DNA from 3 places in the Klebsiella sp. A52 genome. Region 3 is predicted to be linked to each of the others. Evidence: predicted binding sites of a transcription regulator. Region 3 holds the regulator's gene; each other region holds the start of a gene.

Region 1 (7,820 bases), 1.8 Mb from region 3:
GAAGAGGTGTTGCACAGCGCGTGGGATACTCAGGCGAGTATGCACGTTTTCAATGATGGGGGCTGGTTTACCGGCCAGGCAAGGCCGGAACTGCTCCGGGCTCACGCCTTCAGCGGCTTTCATTATCAACTGCGCGATCCGAAACGGATGCCGGCGCATCACGTCACCAAGATCTGTTTCTGCGGCGATCATGACGATCTGCGCCGTCTGCGGATCCAGCTAAATGACGTGCTAGGCGATCGCGCGTTTCTTTGTTTCTCGGCGATGGATTGTCTGGAGGTACTGCCGGTCGGCTGTAATAAAGGAGCCGCGCTGGCGGTGCTGAGCCAGCACTTAGGTTTCACTTTGCAGGACTGTATGGCATTTGGTGATGCAATGAACGATCGCGAGATGCTCGGTAGCGTAGGGCGAGGGTTCATTATGGGTAACGCGATGCCGCAGCTCAAAGCTGAACTGCCGCATCTACCGATCATCGGCGACTGCCGTCATCAGGCTGTTTCCCATTTTTTAACACATTGGCTGGATAATCCTGATCTTCCTTATTCCCCCGAATAGAGAGACCCTACCAGCAAGCCGGATAGCGTTCTATCCGGCTTTTTTTATTGCGCGTCACTCAGTTGCATAATCTGCGTCTGCCACGGGGTAATATCGCCGATATTCGCCGCGACCCACTGCGGGTTATAATAGCTTTCGAGGTAACGTTCGCCGCTGTCGCACAACAGGGTGACGATAGAGCCCGTACGTCCTTCATCGCGCATCCGTGCGGCCAGCTGCAGTACGCCCCACATATTGGTGCCGGTGGAGGCGCCGACTTTTCTTCCAAGCTGGGTTTCCAACCACAGGGCGGTGGCGACGCTGGCGGCATCCGGCACGCGCAACATTTCATCGACGACGTCGGGAATAAACGAGGGTTCGACGCGCGGGCGGCCAATACCTTCAATTTTGCTACCGACCGGGCTACGCAGGCTGGCGTCGCGGCTCTGCCAGTAATCGAGGAACACCGAATTCTGCGGGTCGACCACCATCAGTTGCGTCTCGTAGCCCTGACAGCGAATATAGCGGCCAATGGTCGCAGAAGTCCCGCCGGTACCGGCGCTCATGACGATCCACGACGGCTGCGGGTGCGGCTCGTGGGTCATCTGGCGGAAAATGCTGTCGGCAATATTGTTATTGCCGCGCCAGTCGGTGGCGCGCTCGGCGAAAGTGAACTGATCCATATAGTGGCCATTCAACTCGCGCGCCAGCATTTCAGAAGCGGCGTAAATTTCGCAGGCGTTGTCGACGAAATGACAGCGTCCGCCATAAAATTCAATCTGTTCGATTTTACGTTTCGCGGTGCAGGAGGGCATCACGGCAATAAACGGCAGGCCCAGCAGGCGAGCGAAATAGGCTTCTGAGACCGCCGTCGAACCCGAAGACGATTCGATAATCGTAGTGCCTTCTTTGATCCATCCGTTGCACAGTCCGTAGAGAAATAGCGAACGCGCCAGACGGTGCTTGAGGCTACCGGTTGGATGCGTACTCTCATCTTTCAGATAAATAGGGATACCCGGAAAACCAGGCAGCGTCAGGCGGATCAGGTGTGTATCGGCGGAACGCTGGTAGTCGGCGTTAATTTCACTAATGGCATGTTTTACCCAGGCGCTGTTCATCTCGGATTCCTGTTTGTCATTTTGTGCCCAGCTTAGCGGATTGTGCGGGAAAAATTGTTGCTATTTGGCCTTTCAATTACAATTACGGGAGTAAATTATTCTCTCTGGTGGCCTTATGCTAGATAAAATTGACCGTAAGCTGCTGTCGTTACTGCAAACTGACTGCACCCTCTCTTTGCAGGCGCTGGCGGATGCCGTTAATCTGACCACCACGCCCTGCTGGAAACGGCTCAAGCGCCTTGAGGACGAAGGTATCTTGCGCGAGCGCGTGGCCATTCTGGATGCGGAAAAGCTGGGGCTCGGACTAACCGCCTTCGTTTTGATAAAAACCCAGCATCACAGCAGTGACTGGTACTGCCGCTTTGTTAGCGAAGTGTCGCAAATGGCGGAAGTGCTGGGTTTCTGGCGTATGGCTGGCGAGTACGATTACCTGCTACGGGTGCAGGTCGCGGATATGAAGCGCTATGACGACTTTTATAAACGTCTGGTGAACAGCGTGCCGGGGCTGTCGGATGTCACTTCGAGTTTTGCCATGGAACAGATAAAATACACCACGGCCTTGCCTATTGATTAACGGCTTTTTGCCGCCACGAATTATACATTCAGGATTTTACCGTTTGCGATTATTTGCTCAACTTAGCTGGTACTTTCGCCGGGAGTGGCGCCGCTATCTCGGCGCCGTCGCTCTGCTTGCCGTTATTGCCATACTCCAGCTAATCCCGCCGAAAGTAGTGGGGATTGTGGTCGACGGCGTGACTAAAGAACATTACACCGCAGAGCAGGTGTGGATGTGGATCGGCGCGCTGGTCGTTATCGCGGTGATGATTTATCTGCTGCGCTATGTCTGGCGCGTGCTGCTATTCGGCGCCTCTTATCAACTGGCCGTTGAACTGCGTGAAGACTTCTATCGTCAGCTCAGCCGCCAGCATCCGGCCTTCTATCTGCGTCACCGTACCGGCGATCTTATTGCCCGCGCGACCAACGATGTTGACCGCGTCGTCTTCGCCGCCGGCGAGGGGGTCCTGACGCTGGTGGACTCACTGGTGATGGGTTGCGCGGTGCTGATTGTGATGTCGACGCAAATCAGCTGGCAGCTAACGCTACTGGCGCTGGTGCCGATGCCGTTTATGGCGCTGGCTATCAAGCGTAATGGCGATGCCCTGCATGAGCGCTTTCGTGTGGCACAGGCGGCTTTTTCCAGCCTTAACGATCGAACGCAGGAAAGCCTGACCAGCATACGTATGATTAAAGCGTTCGGCCTTGAGGATCGTCAGTCGGCGCAGTTTGCCGCCGATGCGGCGGATACCGGGGCGAAGAACATGCGGGTCGCGCGTATTGATGCCCGCTTCGACCCGACAATTTATATTGCCATTGGCGCGGCCAACCTGCTGGCAATCGGCGGCGGCAGTTGGCTGGTGTTGCAGGGCGAGCTGACCCTTGGCCAGTTAACCAGTTTTGTCATGTACCTTGGCCTGATGATTTGGCCAATGCTGGCGCTGGCGTGGATGTTTAATATCGTTGAGCGCGGTAGCGCCGCCTACGGACGTATTCGTTCGATGCTGGAAGAAGCGCCGGTAGTCAACGATGGCACCGAAACGGTGCCGGAGGGGCGCGGTTCGCTTAACGTGGCGGTGCGTGAATTTATCTATCCGCAGGCGGCGAAACCGTCGCTGGAGAAGGTTAACTTCACTCTGCGGCCGGGGCAGATGCTCGGTATCTGCGGTCCGACGGGAGCCGGGAAAAGCACCATTCTTTCCCTTATCCAGCGCCATTTTGATGTCACCGAGGGGGATATCCGTTTCCATGATATTCCGCTGACCCGCCTGCAGCTTGATAGCTGGCGAGGGCGACTGGCGGTGGTCAATCAAACCCCATTCCTGTTCTCCGATACCGTAGCGAATAACATTGCGTTGGGTAAACCGGACGCGAGCCGGGAGCAAATCGAGCGCGTCGCGCGGCTGGCCAGCGTGCATGATGATATTCTGCGCCTGCCGCAGGGCTATGAAACGGAAGTCGGCGAGCGCGGGGTGATGCTCTCCGGCGGTCAGAAACAACGAATTTCCATTGCCCGCGCTCTGCTGCTGGAGGCGGAAATCCTGATCCTCGATGACGCGCTGTCGGCGGTTGATGGACGGACGGAGCATGATATTTTGCATAACCTGCGCCAGTGGGGGGAGGGGCGGACGGTGATCATCAGCGCCCATCGCCTCTCAGCATTAACCGAAGCCAGTGAAATTTTGGTTTTGCAACACGGCCATATCGCGCAGCGCGGCCGCCACGAGCAGCTTGTCGTCCAGACGGGATGGTATCGCGATATGTATCGCTATCAGCAACTGGAAGCGGCGCTTGACGATGCGCCGCAGGATGAGGAGGCGGTTGATGCGTAATTTCGCTCATCTCTGGCCGACCCTTAAACGTCTGCTGGCCTACGGTTCGCCGTGGCGTAAGCCGCTTATCATTGCGGTCATCATGATGTGGATAGCGGCGGCTGCGGAAGTCAGCGGCCCGCTGCTGATAAGCTATTTCATTGATAACATGGTGGCGAAACAATCGCTGCCGGTGAAGCTGGTCAGCGGCCTGGCGGCGGCCTATATCTGTCTGCAGATCCTTGCCGCTACGCTGCACTATAACCAGGCGCTGCTGTTTAACCGGGCGGCGGTCGGCGTGGTGCAGCAGTTGCGCAGCGATGTGATGGACGCCGCGCTGCGCCAACCGCTCAGCGAGTTTGATACACAACCGGTCGGTCAACTGATTTCGCGCGTTACCAACGACACCGAAGTGATTCGCGACCTGTACGTGACGGTCGTGGCGACAGTGCTGCGCAGCGCGGCGCTGATTGGCGCGATGCTGGTGGCGATGTTTAGTCTCGACTGGCGAATGGCGCTGGTGGCGGTGGCTATCTTCCCGGCGGTGCTGATTGTCATGGCTATCTATCAGCGCTACAGCACGCCGATCGTGCGTCGCATGCGCGCCTGGCTTGCCGATATCAATGATGGCTTCAACGAAGTCATCAACGGCATGGGCGTTATTCAGCAGTTCCGCCAGCAGGCGCGATTCGGCGAGCGGATGCGTGAAGCCAGCTACGGTCACTATCTGGCGCGCATGCAGACGCTGCGTCTGGATGGTTTTCTGCTGCGCCCGCTGTTAAGCCTGTTTTCATCGCTGATCCTCTGCGGCCTGCTGATGCTGTTTGGTTTTAGCGCTTCCGGAAGTATCGAAGTCGGGGTGTTATACGCCTTCATTAGCTACCTCGGACGCCTGAACGAACCGCTGATCGAACTTACCACCCAGCAGTCGATGCTGCAGCAGGCGGTAGTGGCGGGCGAGCGCGTGTTTGAACTGATGGACCGTCCGCGCCAGAGCTGGGGTAGCGATACCGCGCCGTTACGCAGCGGCGCGGTGGCGATTGATAACGTCTCTTTCGCCTATCGCGACGACCGGCTGGTGCTGCAGGATATCAATCTGGATATTCCTTCGCGCGGTTTTGTGGCGCTGGTTGGCCATACCGGTAGCGGCAAGAGCACGCTGGCCAGCCTGATGATGGGCTACTACCCGTTGACTAAAGGCGAAATTCGCCTCGATGGCCGCCCGCTGTCGTCGTTAAGCCACAGCGCTTTACGTCGGGGCGTCGCGATGGTGCAACAGGATCCGGTGGTATTAGCCGATACCTTCTATGCCAACGTGACGCTGGGGCGCGATATCAGCGAGCCGCAGGTCTGGGAAGCGCTGGAGGCGGTGCAGCTCGCTGACCTTGCCCGCGAAATGAGCGACGGGATTTATACCCAACTGGGCGAGCAGGGCAACAACCTGTCGGTGGGCCAGAAACAGCTGCTGGCGCTGGCTCGCGTGCTGGTGGAAACGCCACAGGTGCTGATCCTCGATGAAGCGACAGCGAATATCGACTCCGGTACCGAGCAGGCTATCCAGCAGGCGCTGGCGAAAGTGCGCGAGCACACCACGCTGGTCGTCATCGCCCACCGTCTGTCGACTATCGTCGAGGCTGATACGATCCTGGTGTTGCACCGTGGCCAGGCCGTCGAGCGCGGAAACCATCAGCAATTGCTGGCGGCGAAGGGCCGCTACTGGCAGATGTACCAGCTACAGCTGGCTGGCGAAGAGCTAGCCGCCAGCGTTGAGGAGGAGTCGCTGAGCGCCTGATGCACCATCAGCAGGCATTGGTGCAGGGGTGACATGAAGTGGTGCAATTTGCTCACTAAGGGCGCACCGTATTGGTGCATTTTTGCGCATTAGCGGTCATTTGCCGTCTCGCCAGTAACATCCTCGCGTTTTTTTCTCCGTAAACGGGCCGATTCACGGCCCGTTTTCATTTTTGGCATATCCCTTGCTTTATCTCCTGTGTTAGCAGCGGCCACTATCAAATACTGACTGGAGGGGATTTATGAAGCTGGTTACCGTGGTAATCAAACCATTCAAACTGGAAGACGTTCGCGAAGCGTTGTCCTCCATCGGCATTCAGGGCCTGACGGTCACGGAAGTGAAAGGCTTCGGCCGCCAGAAAGGCCATGCTGAGCTCTATCGCGGCGCCGAATACAGCGTCAATTTCCTGCCAAAAGTAAAAATTGATATTGCGATTGCCGACGATCAGCTGGACGAGGTTGTCGAGGTGATAGGCAAGGCCGCCTGGACCGGAAAAATTGGCGACGGCAAAATTTTTGTCGCCGAACTGCAGCGCGTGATTCGTATTCGTACCGGCGAATCCGACGAAGCGGCACTGTAATTGCCTGACCACACAGCGATGGGGATGAAGAGATGATGAGAACGACGATGAAAACGGCTCTGGGAGCGCTGGCGCTGCTTCCGGGACTGGCGCTGGCGGCCGAACCGGCGGTGGCGGATAAAGCCGACAACGCTTTTATGATGATTTGCACCGCGCTGGTGCTGTTTATGACAATCCCCGGCATTGCGTTGTTCTACGGCGGCCTGATTCGCGGTAAAAACGTGCTCTCAATGCTGACTCAGGTCATTGTGACTTTTGGCCTGGTTTGCGTGCTGTGGGTTATCTATGGCTATACGCTTGCCTTCGGAAGCGGCGGTAGCTTCTTTGGCAGCTTCGACTGGGTCATGCTGAAAAATATTGAACTGAAAGCGTTAATGGGGTCGTTCTATCAGTATATCCATGTCGCTTTCCAGGGCTCTTTCGCCTGTATCACCGTGGGCCTGATCGTCGGCGCGCTGGCGGAACGTATTCGTTTCTCCGCGGTACTGATTTTTGTGGTGGTTTGGCTCACGCTCTCCTACGTGCCGATTGCGCATATGGTGTGGGGCGGCGGCCTGCTGGCGACCCATGGCGCGCTGGACTTCGCCGGCGGTACCGTCGTACACATCAACGCCGCGGTGGCGGGGCTGGTGGGCGCGTATATGATGGGCAAACGCGTGGGCTTTGGCAAAGAAGCGTTTAAACCGCATAACCTGCCGATGGTCTTTACCGGTACGGCGATTCTGTATGTTGGCTGGTTCGGCTTTAACGCCGGTTCCGCAAGCGCGGCCAACGAAATTGCCGCGCTGGCCTTCGTGAATACCGTCGTGGCGACCGCTGGCGCGATTCTGGCCTGGACCTTCGGCGAATGGGCCACTCGCGGTAAACCGTCGCTGCTGGGTGCCTGCTCCGGCGCGATTGCCGGCCTTGTCGGCATTACTCCGGCGTGCGGCTACGTTGGCGTTGGCGGCTCGCTGATTATTGGTATCATCGCCGGCCTGGCCGGGCTGTGGGGCGTCACGGTGCTGAAACGCTGGCTGCGCGTCGATGACCCATGCGATGTGTTTGGCGTTCACGGCGTGTGCGGCATCATCGGTTGTATCCTGACCGGCATCTTCGCCTCTACCACCCTTGGCGGGGTCGGCTATGCGGAAGGCGTAACGATGGGGCATCAGTTACTGGTACAGCTGGAAAGTATCGGCATTACCGTGGTGTGGTCCGCCGTCGTCGCGTATATCGGCTTCAAAGTGGCGGCGATGACCGTCGGCCTGCGCGTGCCGGAAGAGCAGGAGCGCGAAGGGCTGGACGTCAACAGCCACGGCGAAAACGCCTACAACGCCTGATAAAGCGAGCAATCTCCATAAGCGTCAAAGCCTCCCGTCCGGGAGGCTTTTCTTTGCGTGGAATTTATTTCTTACTGAAGCCAGGGATAAAGCGATCAACATCCACTT
Region 2 (7,820 bases), 560 kb from region 3:
GGTGAAAAGGTCAGCGATGAGATAGTTAGCGGCGGCGGCATGATGAGCTGGCTGTTTGGCAAAACCTTCCGGCTGATAAGCCGCAGCTGGCAGATGTATCTGGTGGGCTTTTTGTTTGGTCTCGGCTTTGATACCGCCACCGAAATCGGCGTGCTGGGTATTTCCGCCGCCGGCGCGTCGAGCGGCATTTCGATTTGGTCGATAATGGTCTTCCCGGCGCTGTTCGCCAGCGGTATGGCGCTGGTGGATACGCTTGATAATGTGCTGATGGTCGGCGCCTACGGCTGGGCGTTCAGTAAGCCGCAGCGCAAGCTCTATTACAATATGACCATCACCGGTACCTCGGTGGTGGTGGCGCTGTTTATCGGCGGCCTGGAAGCGCTGGGGCTGTTAATGGATAAGTTCGCCCTAAGCGGCGGGGTGTGGCGCTGGGTAGGGGCGTTAAACGATAACCTCGGCGATGCCGGGTTTGTGGTGGTGGGGCTGTTCGTCGTTTGTTGGGCGCTGTCGGTGCTAAATTATCGCTGGCGCGGCTACGATAATCTGGCGCGCTAGGCTGGTTATTTTCCCGGCTTGCGCTGCGCTTAGCCGGGCTACCAGGACAATACTGTAGCCCGGCTAAGGCGTTTACGCCGCGAGCCGGGAAAACCATCACCTCACCAGAACTGTAGATACTGTTATCGGTTTGCAACTTTTTCGCTTTAGAAAAACGTTTATCGCGTGTCGTTTCAGAGGATATTGCGCTCCCGGTTAATTTTTCTGCAATATGTTTTCCGTGGCGCAGGGAGCGCACAGGGGGCGGCCAGTCGCCGCCGCCCCCTGTACCCCCGGGCTCTGGCCGCCAAAATCGCCACTTCGTGGTGCCTTCGACTTATCCCGGCAGGCTTCGGGTCGGGCCGAGGCAGCCTATATGGACGCTCCCGGAATGCAATGCTTTCTTCAGTTCAGTAATAAAACGGGTAGGTGCAGCCATATATCCGGTTTCTGATGGGATTTCTTTATCCCGAACCATGATGAAATCCGCCAGGCAGGTACCAATCATCCTGTGCGAGCTGACTTGCCCTTGCTACCTCTCGGTGTATCCTGCCTGCGGTCTTACCTGTTTTGCCATCTTCTGAAGTCACCTGCACCTACCAGGACGTTAACTCTTTTTCAGCACCTCGTCAGATTGACTGACCTTGTGTCAGGCGAGCTGGCGAGGCTGATATTCAGTATTGTGTGTCAACATTGACCACATGATCCTGGCTGTTTTTGCCGCCATGGCGACAACAGCTACATTGCAGTGCTTCCGCTCAAGTAGTCCCTGAAGCCAGGCATTCTTCTCAACCGCGCCGTTCCGGTTGACCCAGGCGGTAAGTGCGCGTGCGCCGTGAACCAGCAGGTATCGGAAATATCCATCTCCACGTTTGCTGATCCCTCCCAGTTGCTGTTTCCCGCCGCTGGAATGTTCCTTTGGTGTCAGCCCCAGCCATGAAGCGAACTGCTTTGCAGTACTGAATTGTCGGGCATTACCCACTGCCGCTATCACATAAGTGGCCGTTAACATACCAACCCCCGGGATTTTGGCCATTCTCTGGCAGGCTTCCTGCGTTCTGTACCAGGAGGCCAGAGCTTGTTCTACCTGTTTAACTTGCTCCTCAAGTTCCCGGATATGTTTAGACTGTCTGTAGATGCTGGTTCTGACGAAGGGAGATAAACCATTTTCGTCGTCCTCCAGAATGGCTGGCAGCTCATGGGTTAAATGGCTTTGTCCGGCCGCAATCGTAATACCAAACTCAGCAAGTGTGGCTCTTAAACTATTGGAACAGGCGATCCGCTCACGGATAAGTATTCCCCGTTCAGTGTGTAACGCTAAAACGGCCTGCTGCTCTTCGGTTTTTATCTGTACAAAACGCATATTCGGGCGGGTGACCGCTTCGCAGATAGCTTCAGCGTCTGCTGCATCCGTCTTGTTCGTTTTCACATAAGGCTTTACATACTGCGGAGGGATGAGTTTTACCTCATGACCATAGCGGGTGAATAGTCGCGCGAAATGATGACTGGATGAGCAGGCTTCCATGCCAATCAGACAAGGCTCCAGTTGAATAACAAATTGAACAAACTTAGCCCGGGTGAGCTTTTTACGCAAAATAGTATGACCTTCGTGATCGACGCCATGAAGCTGAAAAACGTTCTTTGCCAGGTCGATACCAAGAGTTGATACTTTCATGTGGACGCTCCTCATTTTTTAGGACGTATTGCAACGATCCAGTCTGGTACTTTGATACCGTAAAATCTGGAGCGTCCATCTCATTATCCGTGCAAAACACGGCCCTCAGCCCGCATCCATGCGGGCTGCCCCGGCCTGCCTGTAACGTCTCAGCGATTTTGTGGCCACCAACAGCGGCAGTTTCAGCCAGCATGGTGAATAAATTAAAGGCAGGCCGCATGGACCGTAGGCCGGGTAAGCGTAGCGCCACCCGGCAAAACAGGGTCGCCTGGACGGTAATCACCTCACCAGTTGCTTGAGCAGCGCAAAGGCTTCCTTCATTTTATCTTCGCTCACCACAAAGGCCCGCAGCTGGTTTTCGGCATCCAGACCTTTCGCCACCAGCCCCTCTTTAGCGGCCACGATATTCCACGTCAGATCGTCGCGGCGGGTGTCGCCGGCCAGATGCAGCGGCAGATCCGGCGTTTTCACTTTCACCAGCATTGGCGGCAAGGTGAGCTCGCCCGCTTGCGCCAGCAAATTTTTACTCAGGCACATGGCGCTGAGTAAAATCGGCTGCAGGAACGGCAGTACCGTACCGTTGATTTCCGCACAGTCGCCGAGCGCATAGATTGCCGGATCGCTGGTTTGCAGTTGGCTATTGACTACCACGCCGCGGTTAATCTGCAATCCGGCATGACGCGCCAGCGACGTTTCCGGGCGCAGGCCGGCGGCGGCAACGACCGCATCGACGGTTATCGCGCGCTGGCGGTCGAGGCTGACGCGAATGCCGTCGGCGGTTTGCTCCAGCCCCTCAAGCTGCGTTTTGAGCATCAGATGTACGCCCATCTCGGTAAGCCGATGCTGCAGGCGGCTGCTGGCCTCCGGCGGCATCAGCGCCGCCAGCACGCTGGCTGAGTTATCGACTACCGTTACCGCTTTACCGGCGCGGCAGAAATCCATCGCCAGTTCGCAGCCAATCAGGCCGCCGCCGACGATCAGCACCCGTTTGGCATCGCGGAGCTGGCTCTGCGCCGCGCCATATTCGCGCTGGCTGTTCAGCGTCAGCATCAGCTCGCGCCCCGGCACCGGCGGGATAAACGGCGTCGCGCCGGTGGCCAGCACCAGTTTGTCGTAGCGCCACTGGTTATCCTGGCTCTTCACTAACCGGTTTTCGGCGTCGATATCGCTTACCCAGGTATGGGGAAACAAACGCAGATTGTACTGCTCGGCGAACTCGCCTGCGCTTTGCAGGGTCAGATCGTCGGCCTTCTGCCCGCGGCTGATGACATGGCTGAGATCCGGTTTGTTGTACTCATCCATGCTATCGGCGGCGATTAACGTCAGCGGAATTTGCGTATCCTGCTTACGAATATTTTTCACCAGTTGGCGGGCCGCGAAGCCCGAGCCGATGATGACGATGCCATCACTCATTTTGCCTCCATCGCCAGTACGTCAAAGACATCTTTGCCAAGAGAACACTCAGGGCAGAGGAAATTGTCCGGCACTTCACTCCACGGCGTACCCGGCTGTACATCCTGGTTAGGTTCGCCTTTCGCCGGGTCATAGACCCACTGGCACACGCTGCACTGCATCATGGGACCGAGATCGGCGGCCGCGGCGGCAGCACAGGCGCAGTCCCGTTGTTCCGGCGTTGTCGCTGCTTCAGCAACCGGCAGCGGCGAGAGGGCCCACTGGCGGGCGATGTCGCGTCCGTGTTGGCGGCACAGTTCCAGCGCGTCAATATCCGGGCGCCATTTGGCTTTCAGGCTCAGCGACATCTCAAAACCGGCATCCTGCAGGCGGGTGGACAGGCGGTCTACCGCGCCGCCGCTCCAGCCGTGCGAGCCAAAGGCGCTGGCGCGTTTATTGCGAAAACGCAGCCCGGTCATCTCTTCCACCAGCCCGGCGATTTTCGGCATCATCACGTTGTTCATGGTGGAGGTGCCCACCAGTACGCCTTTCGAGCGGAAAACGTTGGTCAGAATGTCGTTTTTGTCGCTGCGGGCGACGTTGAAGATTTTTACCGCTACCCGCGGGTCGACTTCAGTGATCCCCTGAGCGATGGCGTCCGCCATCATGCGGGTGTTATTGGACATGGTGTCGTAGAAGAGGGTGATGCGATCTTCCTGATAATCCGCCGCCCACTCGAGGTATTTCTCGACGATTTGCGTCGGGTTATCGCGCCAGACCACGCCGTGGGAGGTGGCAATCATATCCACCGGCAGGTTGAAGCCGAGGATTTCAGTAATTTTCGGCGTCACCAGGCGGCTGAAGGGTGTCAGGATGTTGGCGTAGTAGCGCTGGCACTGTTCGTACAGTTCAATCTGGTCCACTTCATCGTTGAACAGGTGTTCGTCGCAGTAGTGCTGGCCGAAGGCGTCGTTGCTGAACAGCACCGCGTCGCCGGTCAGGTAGGTCATCATGCTGTCAGGCCAGTGCAGCATCGGCGTTTCCACGAAGATCAGCTGTTTACCATTACCGATATCGAGAGTATCGCCGGTTTTCACCACGTGGAAGTTCCACTCTGGATGATGATGGTGGCCGTTGATCGAGTCGATGGCGTTGGCGGTGCAGTAAATCGGCGTATCCGGGATCTGCATCATCAGTTCGGTCAGCGCGCCGGCATGGTCCTCTTCGGCGTGGTTAATGACGATGTAGTCGAGGTCAGCCAGATCGATTTCGCTGCGCAGGTTCTGTACGAACTCGCGGCTGAATTTATGATCGACGGTATCGATCAGCACGTTTTTCTCTTCACGGATGAGATAGCTGTTATAGCTGCTGCCGCGCAGCGTTTTATATTCGGTACCGTGGAAATCACGCACTTCCCAATCGCGTTGGCCAACCCAAAGAATGTTATTTTTAACCGCAATAGACATAGCAACCTCAATCAATACAGTGTGTTTAAACTCAGTTGATTGGCTTATATCAAGTTGCGTGCCAACTTTTTAATTCATTGATAATTATGTATTTTTAATTTTTGTTGATTTTGGTTGCTGTCAAAATGACTATTGTTAAAATAGTCGATATGACAATGTGTATTGTCAAAATGACAATGGAGCGGCAATGAGTTTTTCCGTCGACGCGCTGGCGAGAATCGCCATTGATTTACAAAGCGATATCGGTCACAGCGACCGTTTTTCGCGCCTGATTACTACCCTGCGGCAGATTCTCGGCTGCGATGCCTCGGCGCTGCTGCGCTATGAGGCGCATCAGTTTGTGCCGCTGGCGATCGATGGCCTGGCGCAGGATGTGCTCGGTCGGCGCTTTGTCCTGGAAGGGCACCCGCGGCTTGAGGCGATTGCGCGTGCCGGGGATGTGGTGCGCTTCCCGGCGGATAGCGACTTGCCCGACCCCTACGACGGGCTGATCCCCGGCCATGAGAGCCTGAAGGTTCACGCCTGCGTTGGCCTGCCGCTGTTTGCCGGGCAGACGCTGATTGGCGCGCTGACCCTGGACGGGATGGATGCCGACCGTTTCGATAGCTTCAGCGATGAAGAGCTGCGGCTGATTGCCGCGCTGGTGGCTGGCGCCTTGAATAACGCGCTGCTCATCGCCCGCCTTGAGGCGCAAAACGTGTTGCCGGCGCAGCCGGTGAATTACGCGCAGCCTGAGCGTCAGGAGATTATCGGCCTGTCGGCCCCTATGTTGCAGCTGAAAAAAGAGATCGATATCGTCGCCGCCTCGGATTTAAACGTGCTGATTAGCGGCGAAACCGGCACCGGTAAAGAGCTGGTGGCGAAGGCGGTGCATCAGGGGTCGCCGCGAGCCGCTAATCCGCTGGTCTATCTCAACTGCGCGGCGCTGCCGGAAAGCGTGGCGGAGAGCGAGCTGTTCGGCCATGTGAAAGGGGCGTTTACCGGGGCTATCAGCAACCGCAGCGGTAAATTTGAGATGGCTGATAACGGCACCCTGTTCCTTGACGAAATCGGCGAACTGTCGCTGGCGCTGCAGGCGAAACTGCTGCGCGTGCTGCAGTATGGCGATATTCAGCGCGTCGGCGATGACCGCAGCCTGCGGGTCGATGTGCGGGTGCTGGCGGCGACTAACCGCGATCTGCGCCAGGAGGTGGTGGAAGGGCGCTTTCGCGCCGACCTGTACCATCGGCTGAGCGTCTTCCCGCTATCGGTTCCGGCGCTACGCGAGCGGGAAAACGATGTGGTGCTGCTGGCGGGCTATTTCTGTGAGCAGTGCCGCCTGCGGATGGGGCTGGCGCGGGTCATTTTGGCTGAGGCGGCGCGAAACAGGCTGCAGCAGTGGTCCTGGCCGGGCAACGTGCGCGAACTGGAGCATGCTATTCACCGGGCGGTGGTGCTGGCGCGGGCCACCCAGGCCGGCGATGAAGTGGTGCTGGAGCCGCAGCATTTCCAGTTTGCGGTGGCGGCGCCGATGTTGCCGACTGAGACGGCGGCAGCGGCGCCCGCGACGGGAAACGTCAATCTGCGCGAGGCGACCGAAGCTTTTCAGCGAGAAGCGATTAGCCGCGCGCTGGAGGCGAACCAGCGCAACTGGGCGGCGACCGCCCGTGCGCTGGAACTGGACGTCGCCAACCTGCATCGGCTGGCGAAACGTCTGGGGCTTAAAGGATCCCTGCCTGGTAAAAGTTCTGCAGGTTGATGGCGCCGACCAGTTGGCCGTTTTCATCCACTACCGGCGCGGCGCTGATTTTGTGTTTCATCAACCGCTCTTTGGCTTCCACCGCGCGGCTTTCCGCCTGCAGCGTCACGCCGTTGCGGGTCATCGCCTGAGTGACGCCATCGTTGAGCGTACCGCCAGCAACCAGCCAGCGGCGCAGGTCGCCGTCGGTGAACACGCCCTGCACGCGGTTGGCTTCATCGCATACCGCCACCAGGCCAAGTCCGGTTCGGCTTAGTTCAAGCATGGCGTCCATGACGTTAGCCTCGGTATTGACCCGCGGCACTTCTTCGTCGCGGCGCATCAGGTGATGCACTTTGTTCAGCAGACGCGCGCCGAGGGCGCCCGCCGGGTGGGAACGGGCGAAATCTTCTTCATTGAAACCGCGCGCCTGCATCACCGCCATCGCCAGCGCGTCGCCCAGCATCAGCGTGTTGACGGTGCTGGAGGTCGGGGCCAGATGCATCGGACAGGCTTCACGCTCCACGGCGATATCCAGCACCGCTTTCGCCGCCAGCGCCAGCGGCGAGGTGGATTTGCCGGTCATCGCCAGCAGCGGAATGGATTTCTCTTCCAGCCGCGGCACGATGAGATCCAGCTCTTTCGCGCTACCGGAGTAGGAGATAAACAGCATCACGTCGCGGCTATCGAGCATGCCGAGATCGCCGTGCAGGGCTTCCGCCGGATGGACGAAAAACGCCGGGGTGCCGGTGCTGGCGAAGGTTGCCGCCAGCTTTTTACCGATGTGGCCGGATTTACCGATACCGGAGACAATCAGTTTGCCCTCGCAGTGGATGATGGTTTCCGCCGCGCGGATGAAGTCGTCGCCCAGGCGCTCCGGCAGGCGGCTCGCCTCCTGTAGTTCAAGCATCAGGGTCTGGCGTCCGGCCTCTAACAAAAAGTTACTCATGATGTTCTCCAGTAATAATGACTTCAATACCTTTTGCTTCCAGCGCCCGCTGGAATTCAGGGTCAATATCGGCATCGGTAATCAATT
Region 3 (7,820 bases):
CCATTCTGATTGGGTTGGTATGGACGAGATTTCCCCCTGGATGGGGCTGGCGGTGATTGCCGCTGAAGATCAGAAATTCCCCGACCACTGGGGTTTTGACGTGCCGGCAATCGAAAAAGCGCTGGCGCACAACGAACGGAATGAAAATCGAATTCGCGGCGCGTCGACGCTCTCTCAGCAGACGGCGAAAAACCTGTTTTTATGGGATGGCCGTAGCTGGCTACGCAAGGGGCTGGAAGTGGGCCTGACCGTCGGTATTGAAACGGTCTGGAGCAAGAAACGCATTCTCACCGTGTATCTGAATATCGCCGAGTTTGGCGACGGTATTTTCGGTGTTGAAGCGGCGGCTCAGCGCTATTTTCATAAGCCGGCCAGCCGTTTAACCCCTGCAGAGGCCGCGCTGCTGGCGGCGGTATTACCGAATCCGATTCGGTTTCGCGCCGATGCGCCATCAGGTTATGTTCGCAGCCGACAGGCATGGATCCTGCGCCAGATGCGTCAGTTAGGCGGCGAAGGCTTTATGCAGGCCAATAAGCTGCATTAACCGCAATCCCGCCGGGAGATGCTTAGTCTTCATCAAACCCGGCGTTGAATAGCGCGATCACCGCCGCCAGCGCTTCGACTTCCTGCGGGCCGCTGGCCTCCACCTCAATTTGACGACCTTTGGCGGAATCGAGCATCAGCAGGGCGATAACGCTATTGGCTTCCGCCTCCGTGCCTTCGTCGTTGCGTAGCAACACTTCCGCATCGAAATTCTGCATTAGCTCGAAAAGCTTCATCGCCGGGCGCGCATGCATGCCCAGCTTGTTGGTGATTTCAACGGTTTGCTTGACGGTCATGATTTACGTTTTTCCAGCGTCCGGTGACGAGACTGCACGTTCTTACCGCGCGAGCGGAAGTAGTCAGCCAGCTGTTCGGCAATATAGACCGAGCGATGCTTACCGCCGGTACAACCAATGGCCACCGTCAGATAGCTGCGGTTATTGGTTTCCAGCATTGGCAACCAAAGCTCCAGATAGCTTCGGGTCTGATAAATAAAGTTATGCACTTCCGTATGGCGATCGAGGAAGGCGGCAACCGGTTTATCGAGGCCGGTCATGGGGCGTAGCTTCGGATCCCAGTGCGGGTTCGGCAGGAAACGGACGTCAAAAACGTAATCGGCATCGATAGGGATACCGTGTTTGAAGCCGAATGATTCAAAGACCATCGTCAATTCACGTTCGCGTTTACCTAGCAGGCGGGTACGCAGCATCTCGGCCAGTTCATGCACCGACATTTCGGAAGTATCGACGATCAGGTCCGCGCGCGAGCGCAGCGGCTCGAGCAGATCGCTCTCTTCGTCGATCGCGCTTTCGAGCGACAGATTCTTGCTGGAGAGCGGATGCAAGCGGCGGGTATCGCTGTAGCGGCGGATCAGGGTGTTGCGGTCGGCATCAAGGAACAGCAGCTGCGGGGAGAAGGATTCCGGCAGGTTCTGCATCGCTTGTTCAAAGATTTCCGGTGATTCCGGCATGTTGCGCACGTCGATGCTGACGGCCGCGGAGATATCGCGGTCGGCCAGCGTTCGCGCCAGCTCAGGCAACAGCACTACCGGCAGGTTATCCACACAGTAGAAGCCCATATCTTCCAGCGCTCGCAGGGCGACGGATTTCCCCGAGCCAGAGCGGCCGCTGACGATCATCAGTACCATGTACCGTTTCTCCTCAGTACGATAAAGGTTAAGGCGCGACTCACGTTAAGCGTCATCGCTGCTTCCTGCTTCGGTGATGATCTCATACAACTCTTCATCGCTCACCGCAGCGCGCAGGCGACGGCAGATGGTTTTGTCCGCCAGACGTTTGGCGACCAGCGAGAGCGTATGCAGGTGGGTTTTGGTTTGATCGGCCGGCACCAGTAGCGCAAACAGCAGATCGACCGGCTGATTGTCGATCGCATCGAAGGCGATCGGCGTTTCCAGCTGCACAAAGACGCCAACGGCGCGCAGGGTATCCTCTTCAAGCTTGCCGTGAGGGATCGCAATGCCGTTGCCGATCCCGGTACTGCCCATTTTTTCACGGGTCAGGATCGCTTCAAAGACCACCTGCGGCGGTAAACCTAGCTGCTTCGCCGCCAGTTCGCTGATGATTTCCAGCGCGCGTTTCTTGCTCTGGCAGTGAACCTGGCTACGGGTACAATCCTGGTTAAGGACATTGCTCAGTTGTAGAGCGGAATCGTTGTTCATCATAATTTCACCTGAGCTGCCCTTATCCGCGGGCTGCGGATAAGGGCGATCGCCCGGACAATTAGTGTTGTTTCAGTTTATCTTTATGTTTTGTTAACTGTCTTGCCAGCTTATCGATAAGACCATCGATAGCGGCATACATATCCTGCCCTTCCGCACTGGCATGGATTTCGCCACCGTTGACATGCAAATTGGCGTCCGCGATTTGCGTCACCTTCTCTACTTTTAACACAATATAGACCTGGTTGATCCTATCGAAAAACTGCTCCAGTTTGCTGAACTTCGTGGTGACGAAGTCGCGCATAGCAGGAGTGATCTCGACGTTGTGTCCTGTAATGTTGAGCTGCATAGTGTCTTCCTTATCGGTTGTGTCAGACCAGTTGTTTGCGCTGGTTTGACGGCGGAATGGATAAAGACTCTCGGTACTTAGCAACAGTGCGCCGTGCCACCATAATACCCTGATCGGAGAGCATGGTGGTGAGCTTGCTGTCGCTCAACGGCTTCGCGGGGTTTTCCGCGGCGATTAACTTCTTCACCAGCGCGCGAATGGCGGTAGACGAGGCTTCGCCGCCGCCTTCGGTATTGACATGGCTGGAGAAGAAATACTTCAACTCAAAAATACCTCGTGGACTGTGCAGATATTTTTGCGTGGTAACGCGTGAAATTGTTGATTCATGCATCTCGACGGCCTGGGCGATATCCGCCAGCACCATCGGTTTCATAAATTCTTCGCCCTGCTCAAAGAAGGCCTGCTGCTGTTCGACGATGCAGCGGCTGACGCGCAGTAGGGTATCGTTACGGCTCTCAAGGCTCTTAATCAGCCAGCGGGCTTCCTGCAGGTTGCTGCGGATAAATTGGCTGTCGGCGTCGTTGCGCGCATTATTGCCCATCGCCGCGTATTGCTGATTAATCTTCAGCCGCGGAATGCTATCGGAATTGAGCTCGACAACCCAGCGGCCGCTAACCTTGCGCACCAGCACATCCGGGATCACGTACTCCGGCTCGCTGGTTTGTATGGACTGCCCCGGCCGCGGATCCAGCGACTGGATCAGGCAAACCGCCTCTTTCAGAACGTCTTCTTTCAAGCGGGTGACGCGCATCAGGCTGCGGAAATCGTGGTTGGCCAGGAGATCAAGATGCTCGCTGATGATCAACCGCGCCTCTTCCAGCCACGGCGTCTCTTTGGCAAATTGTGAAAGCTGGATCAGCAGGCAGTCACGGAGATCCCTGGCGGCGACGCCGACCGGATCGAAACGCTGCACGCGTTTGAGTACCGCTTCCACTTCCTCAATGCCAATTTCATCATCTTCGATACTATCGACAATGTCCTGAATGGGAATAGTAAGGTAGCCGGTATCGTCAACGGCATCGACGATGGAGGTGGCAATCGCGCGGTCGGTATCGGTGAAAGGCGTGAGCTCAACCTGCCACATCAGATAATCCTGCAGGCTCTGGGTGGTTTCACCCTGATAGATCGGCAGTTCATCGTCCTGGTAGTCGACGCCATTACCCGACGGCGTGCCGGCGGTGTAGATTTCATCCCAACTGGCGTCCAGCGGGAGCTCGTCCGGCATCTCTTTTTGTTCGAGCGCGTCGACGGTATCCAGAGACTCGCGGTCCTCGGCTTCTGTGGTTTCAACCTCTTCGTGAAGATCGGTTTGCTCAAGCAACGGGTTACTCTCCAGCGCCTGCTGGAGTTCTTGCTGGAGTTCTAACGTGGACAGCTGCAACAAGCGGATGGCCTGCTGCAGTTGGGGCGTCATGGCAAGCTGTTGGCTTAGCCTTAATTGCAAACCTTGCTTCATGTTCAGGGTCAATATCTCCGGCTAAAACGTCTATAACCTCTACCCTATCAGAGTCTGAAGTCTTCCCCAAGGTACACGCGTTTAACCTGCTCGTCTTCAAGGATTTGCTGCGGGGTGCCGTGGGCGATGAGATGGCCCTGGCTTACGATATAAGCTCGTTCACAGACCGCCAGCGTCTCCCTGACGTTATGGTCAGTAATGAGTACGCCAAGCCCGCTGTCGCGCAGGTGTTCGATGATGCGTTTAATATCGATAACGGAGATGGGGTCGACCCCGGCGAACGGTTCATCCAGCAGGATGAATTTGGGGTTCGCCGCCAGCGCGCGGGCGATTTCGACGCGGCGGCGTTCACCGCCGGAGAGCGCCTGGCCCAGGCTATCGCGCAGGTGTTCGATGTGGAATTCTTCCATCAGCTCTTTAGCGCGATCTTCACGCTGCTCGCTGCTGAGATCGTCGCGAATCTGCAGCACCGCCATCAGGTTATCGTAGACGCTCAGGCGGCGGAAGATAGAGGCTTCCTGCGGCAGGTAACCAATGCCGCGGCGCGCGCGCGCGTGCAGCGGCAGCAGACTGATATCTTCATCGTCAATGATAATGTTGCCGGCATCGCGCGGCACAATGCCCACCACCATATAAAAGGTGGTGGTCTTACCGGCGCCGTTCGGGCCCAGCAGACCGACGATTTCACCGGAGTTGACGGTCAGGCTGACGTCTTCCACCACGCGGCGGCCTTTGTAGGCTTTGGCGAGGTTTTTTGCAGTTAATGTTGCCATAACGGATTACTTACCTTTCTTTTGCTGATCGCCGCTTTTGTCCTGCAACTGCGAAGGCACCAGTACCGTAGTCACGCGGCCGCCTTTGTTGCTGAAGGCCTGCATTTTCTGCTCTTTCACCAGATAGGTGATTTTATCGCCCTGAATATTGCTATCCAGCTGTTCCAGATGCGCGTTACCGGTCAGCACCACGAAATCGTTCTGCAGTTCATAATGCATTTTCGACGCGCGGCCTTTCACCGGTTTGCCGTTGTCCTGCATCTGATAGAAGGTGGCCGGATTGCCGAAACCGTCGATCACCTCTTTGCCTTTTTCACCGCCAGGGCGGGTAACCACGACCTTGTCGGCATTGATCTTAATGGTCCCCTGGGTAACGACCACATTACCGGTGAAGGTCACGACGTTACCCTGCATATCCAGCGACTGCTGATCGGATTCGATGTGAATCGGCTGATCGGTATCGCCGGTTTTTGCCAGAGCCGGCAGGCTGGCGGCCAGAAGCGCGCTTGCGAGCGCAATGTTAAGGCTGAGTTTGTTTGTTCTGAATTTCATAAGAGGTTCTAACCTTTTCAATCAGCTCGGCATTTTTGCTGCGTAGGTTCCCGCGCATTTTCAGGCCGCTGGAATTAAATGTTGTTCCGTATAACGTCACCATATCGTCAGAGGTTACATCCTGGGTCACCAGGTTCACCTGCGCGTTATCGGTGGTAATTTTGCGCAGTTGAGAGTCGGGGCTCAACGCGTCGACCTCAACGTGGCCGTAAAGATACAGCATACGGTCGTTGGTTAACTTGGCTTTATCCGCTCTGATTGACCAGGCCGGAACCTTGTTGGTATCAAAGGTGGTCATTACCGGGTTGGTGAACCACGATACTTCTTGTTCGGAAAAGTATTCGACATGCTCGGCTATCAGACGATAGCTCAGCGCGCCTTCCGGGCTGTACACCACGGTATCGGTATGCTCGCTTTTATACGTCGGATCGTTAGGATTGACCGCGACGGTCGCGGTGTCGTCCGTACTCGCCAGGTTCAGGCCGATCAGGATCAACGCGACCAGCGATAGTAAGATGATAACCCAACGTCTGGTTTTACTCATATTGATTGCCCTTTGGCCTCATCAAGCTTGCCCTGCGCCAATAGTAACAAATCGCAGACTTCGCGTACCGCGCCGCGTCCGCCGTTAATTCGCGTGACATAGTTCGCCCGCGGGAGCAGCAGCGGATGCGCATCGGCGACGGCGACGCTTAAACCGACCTCCGCCATTACCGGCCAGTCGATCAGATCGTCGCCAATGTACGCGACTTCATCGGGGCGAACCGCCAGTTTGCTTAATAATTCGCGAAACGCCAATAGCTTATCGGACTGACCTTGATACAGATGCGTAATGCCCAGCGTCTGGCAGCGGTCTTCTACCAGTTTAGCTTTTCGCCCGGTAATAATCGCGACTTCAATACCGGAAGTCAGCGCGCAGCGGATCCCGTAGCCATCGCGGACGTTAAACGCTTTCAGTTCTTCGCCGTTGTTGCCCATATAGATAAGGCCGTCGGAAAGCACGCCGTCGACGTCGAGGATCAGTAAACGGATCTTCGCCGCCCGGTCGATAAATTCCTGGCTTACCGGCCCGTAGCAGGTGTCGACCTGGGCATCAGCATTATTCATTATTTTATCCTTACTTACACTACGCCAGCGCGCAGCAGATCGTGCATATGTACCACACCTAGCAGTCGGTCGCCATCGGCAACCAGCACGCAGGTGATATGGCGGGACTGCATCAGGTTGAGCGCATCTACCGCCAGCATGCCCGGACGAATGCGGATCCCGCCTGGGGTCATGACTTCAGCGATGCTGGCGTTACGCATATCGACGCCGGTATCAAAGACGCGGCGCAGGTCGCCATCGGTGAAGATGCCGATGATATTCATCTCGTCATCGCAGATGGCCGTCATGCCTAAATTCTTACGGGTGATTTCCAGCAGCGCATCGCGCAGGGTGGCCTGCAGGCCGACGTGAGGGATCTCATCGCCGGTATGCATAATATCATTGACCCGCAGCAGCAGCTTACGACCAAGTGCGCCGCCGGGGTGTGACAGGGCGAAATCTTCGGCGGTAAAGCCGCGAGCTTCGAGCAGCGCTACGGCAAGGGCGTCACCCATCACCAGCGCGGCGGTGGTGCTGGAGGTCGGCGCCAGTCCTAGCGGACAGGCCTCTTTCGGCACTTTCACACATAGATGAATATCGGCGGCGCGCGCCATGCTGCTGTCCGGACGGCTGGTGACGCAGATAAGCGGCACCTGCTGGCGTTTAAGCACCGGAATCAACGCCAGAATTTCATTAGATTCACCGGAATTGGATAGCGCGATGACCACATCCTGCGGCGTGACCATCCCCAGATCGCCGTGAGCCGCTTCACCGGGATGGACAAAAAAAGCCGAAGTACCGGTACTGGCGAAAGTCGCCGCCATTTTGCGCCCGATATGACCGGATTTACCCATGCCCATCACCACGACTTTACCGCCGCAGCGGAAAATCGTTTCACAGGCGCGGGTGAAATCTTCATTAATATACTGATCGAGCTGGGCCAGACCTTCACGTTCAATTTCCAGAACCTGACGTCCTGCCTGTTGAAAGTCAAAATCCGTTGGCAAATCTATTTGCGACATGATGTTATCCCAATTCATTCAACGAAGAACGGCGCAGAACAGAACAGTAGCGCCAACCAAACCATAAAGCCGCCGACCAGCAAGGCGCCCGCTACGCGTCCCGGCTGCCGTTTGCGCCGCCAGCACAGCAGCGCGAAGATAGCGCTGACCAGCAGCATTACGCTGTAGTCGCGCGTAAAAGCTTCGGCAGGGAAGGCGCCAGGGGCTATTAACGCTGGCAGCCCGAGTACCAACACAAGGTTAAGGATATTCGCGCCAATAATATTCCCGATGGCGATATCGTCTTCCCCTTTTCGTGCGCCGGCGATAGCGGTGGCCAGTTCCGGCAGGCTGGTGCCGATAGCAATAACCGTTAAGCCGA

The links. The regulator sigma-54, encoded in region 3, starts transcription at its own class of promoters, with help from an activator protein. The targets are predictions, from matches to a motif close to GTTGGCACANNTTTCGCTNT.
Region 1: glnK (P-II family nitrogen regulator) is a predicted target of sigma-54. The motif match lies at 5,982-6,001, and genes of this name have one in related genera.
Region 2: norV (anaerobic nitric oxide reductase flavorubredoxin) is a predicted target of sigma-54. The motif match lies at 5,114-5,133, and genes of this name have one in related genera.

Annotation. Positions count from the first base shown of each region.
Region 1 covers NZ_CP074437.1:89,004-96,823, reverse strand. The annotation lists gene cof (HMP-PP phosphatase) at 1-555, shown strand, start outside; gene KGA69_RS00460 (PLP-dependent cysteine synthase family protein) at 600-1,652, opposite strand; gene KGA69_RS00455 (Lrp/AsnC family transcriptional regulator) at 1,768-2,226, shown strand; gene KGA69_RS00450 (SmdA family multidrug ABC transporter permease/ATP-binding protein) at 2,270-4,039, shown strand; gene KGA69_RS00445 (SmdB family multidrug efflux ABC transporter permease/ATP-binding protein) at 4,032-5,810, shown strand; gene glnK (P-II family nitrogen regulator) at 6,052-6,390, shown strand; gene amtB (ammonium transporter AmtB) at 6,423-7,712, shown strand; gene KGA69_RS00430 (UbiD family decarboxylase) at 7,777-7,820, opposite strand, start outside.
Region 2 covers NZ_CP074437.1:2,453,705-2,461,524, forward strand. The annotation lists gene KGA69_RS11550 (HoxN/HupN/NixA family nickel/cobalt transporter) at 1-555, shown strand, start outside; gene KGA69_RS11555 (IS110 family RNA-guided transposase) at 1,184-2,209, opposite strand; gene norW (NADH:flavorubredoxin reductase NorW) at 2,489-3,622, opposite strand; gene norV (anaerobic nitric oxide reductase flavorubredoxin) at 3,619-5,067, opposite strand; gene norR (nitric oxide reductase transcriptional regulator NorR) at 5,255-6,805, shown strand; gene gutQ (arabinose-5-phosphate isomerase GutQ) at 6,768-7,733, opposite strand; gene srlR (glucitol operon DNA-binding transcriptional repressor SrlR) at 7,726-7,820, opposite strand, start outside.
Region 3 covers NZ_CP074437.1:1,892,074-1,899,893, forward strand. The annotation lists gene mtgA (monofunctional biosynthetic peptidoglycan transglycosylase) at 1-544, shown strand, start outside; gene npr (PTS phosphocarrier protein NPr) at 567-839, opposite strand; gene rapZ (RNase adapter RapZ) at 836-1,690, opposite strand; gene ptsN (PTS IIA-like nitrogen regulatory protein PtsN) at 1,736-2,224, opposite strand; gene hpf (ribosome hibernation promoting factor) at 2,283-2,570, opposite strand; gene rpoN (RNA polymerase factor sigma-54) at 2,593-4,026, opposite strand; gene lptB (LPS export ABC transporter ATP-binding protein) at 4,074-4,799, opposite strand; gene lptA (lipopolysaccharide ABC transporter substrate-binding protein LptA) at 4,806-5,351, opposite strand; gene lptC (LPS export ABC transporter periplasmic protein LptC) at 5,320-5,895, opposite strand; gene kdsC (3-deoxy-manno-octulosonate-8-phosphatase KdsC) at 5,892-6,458, opposite strand; gene kdsD (arabinose-5-phosphate isomerase KdsD) at 6,473-7,459, opposite strand; gene KGA69_RS08945 (calcium/sodium antiporter) at 7,474-7,820, opposite strand, start outside.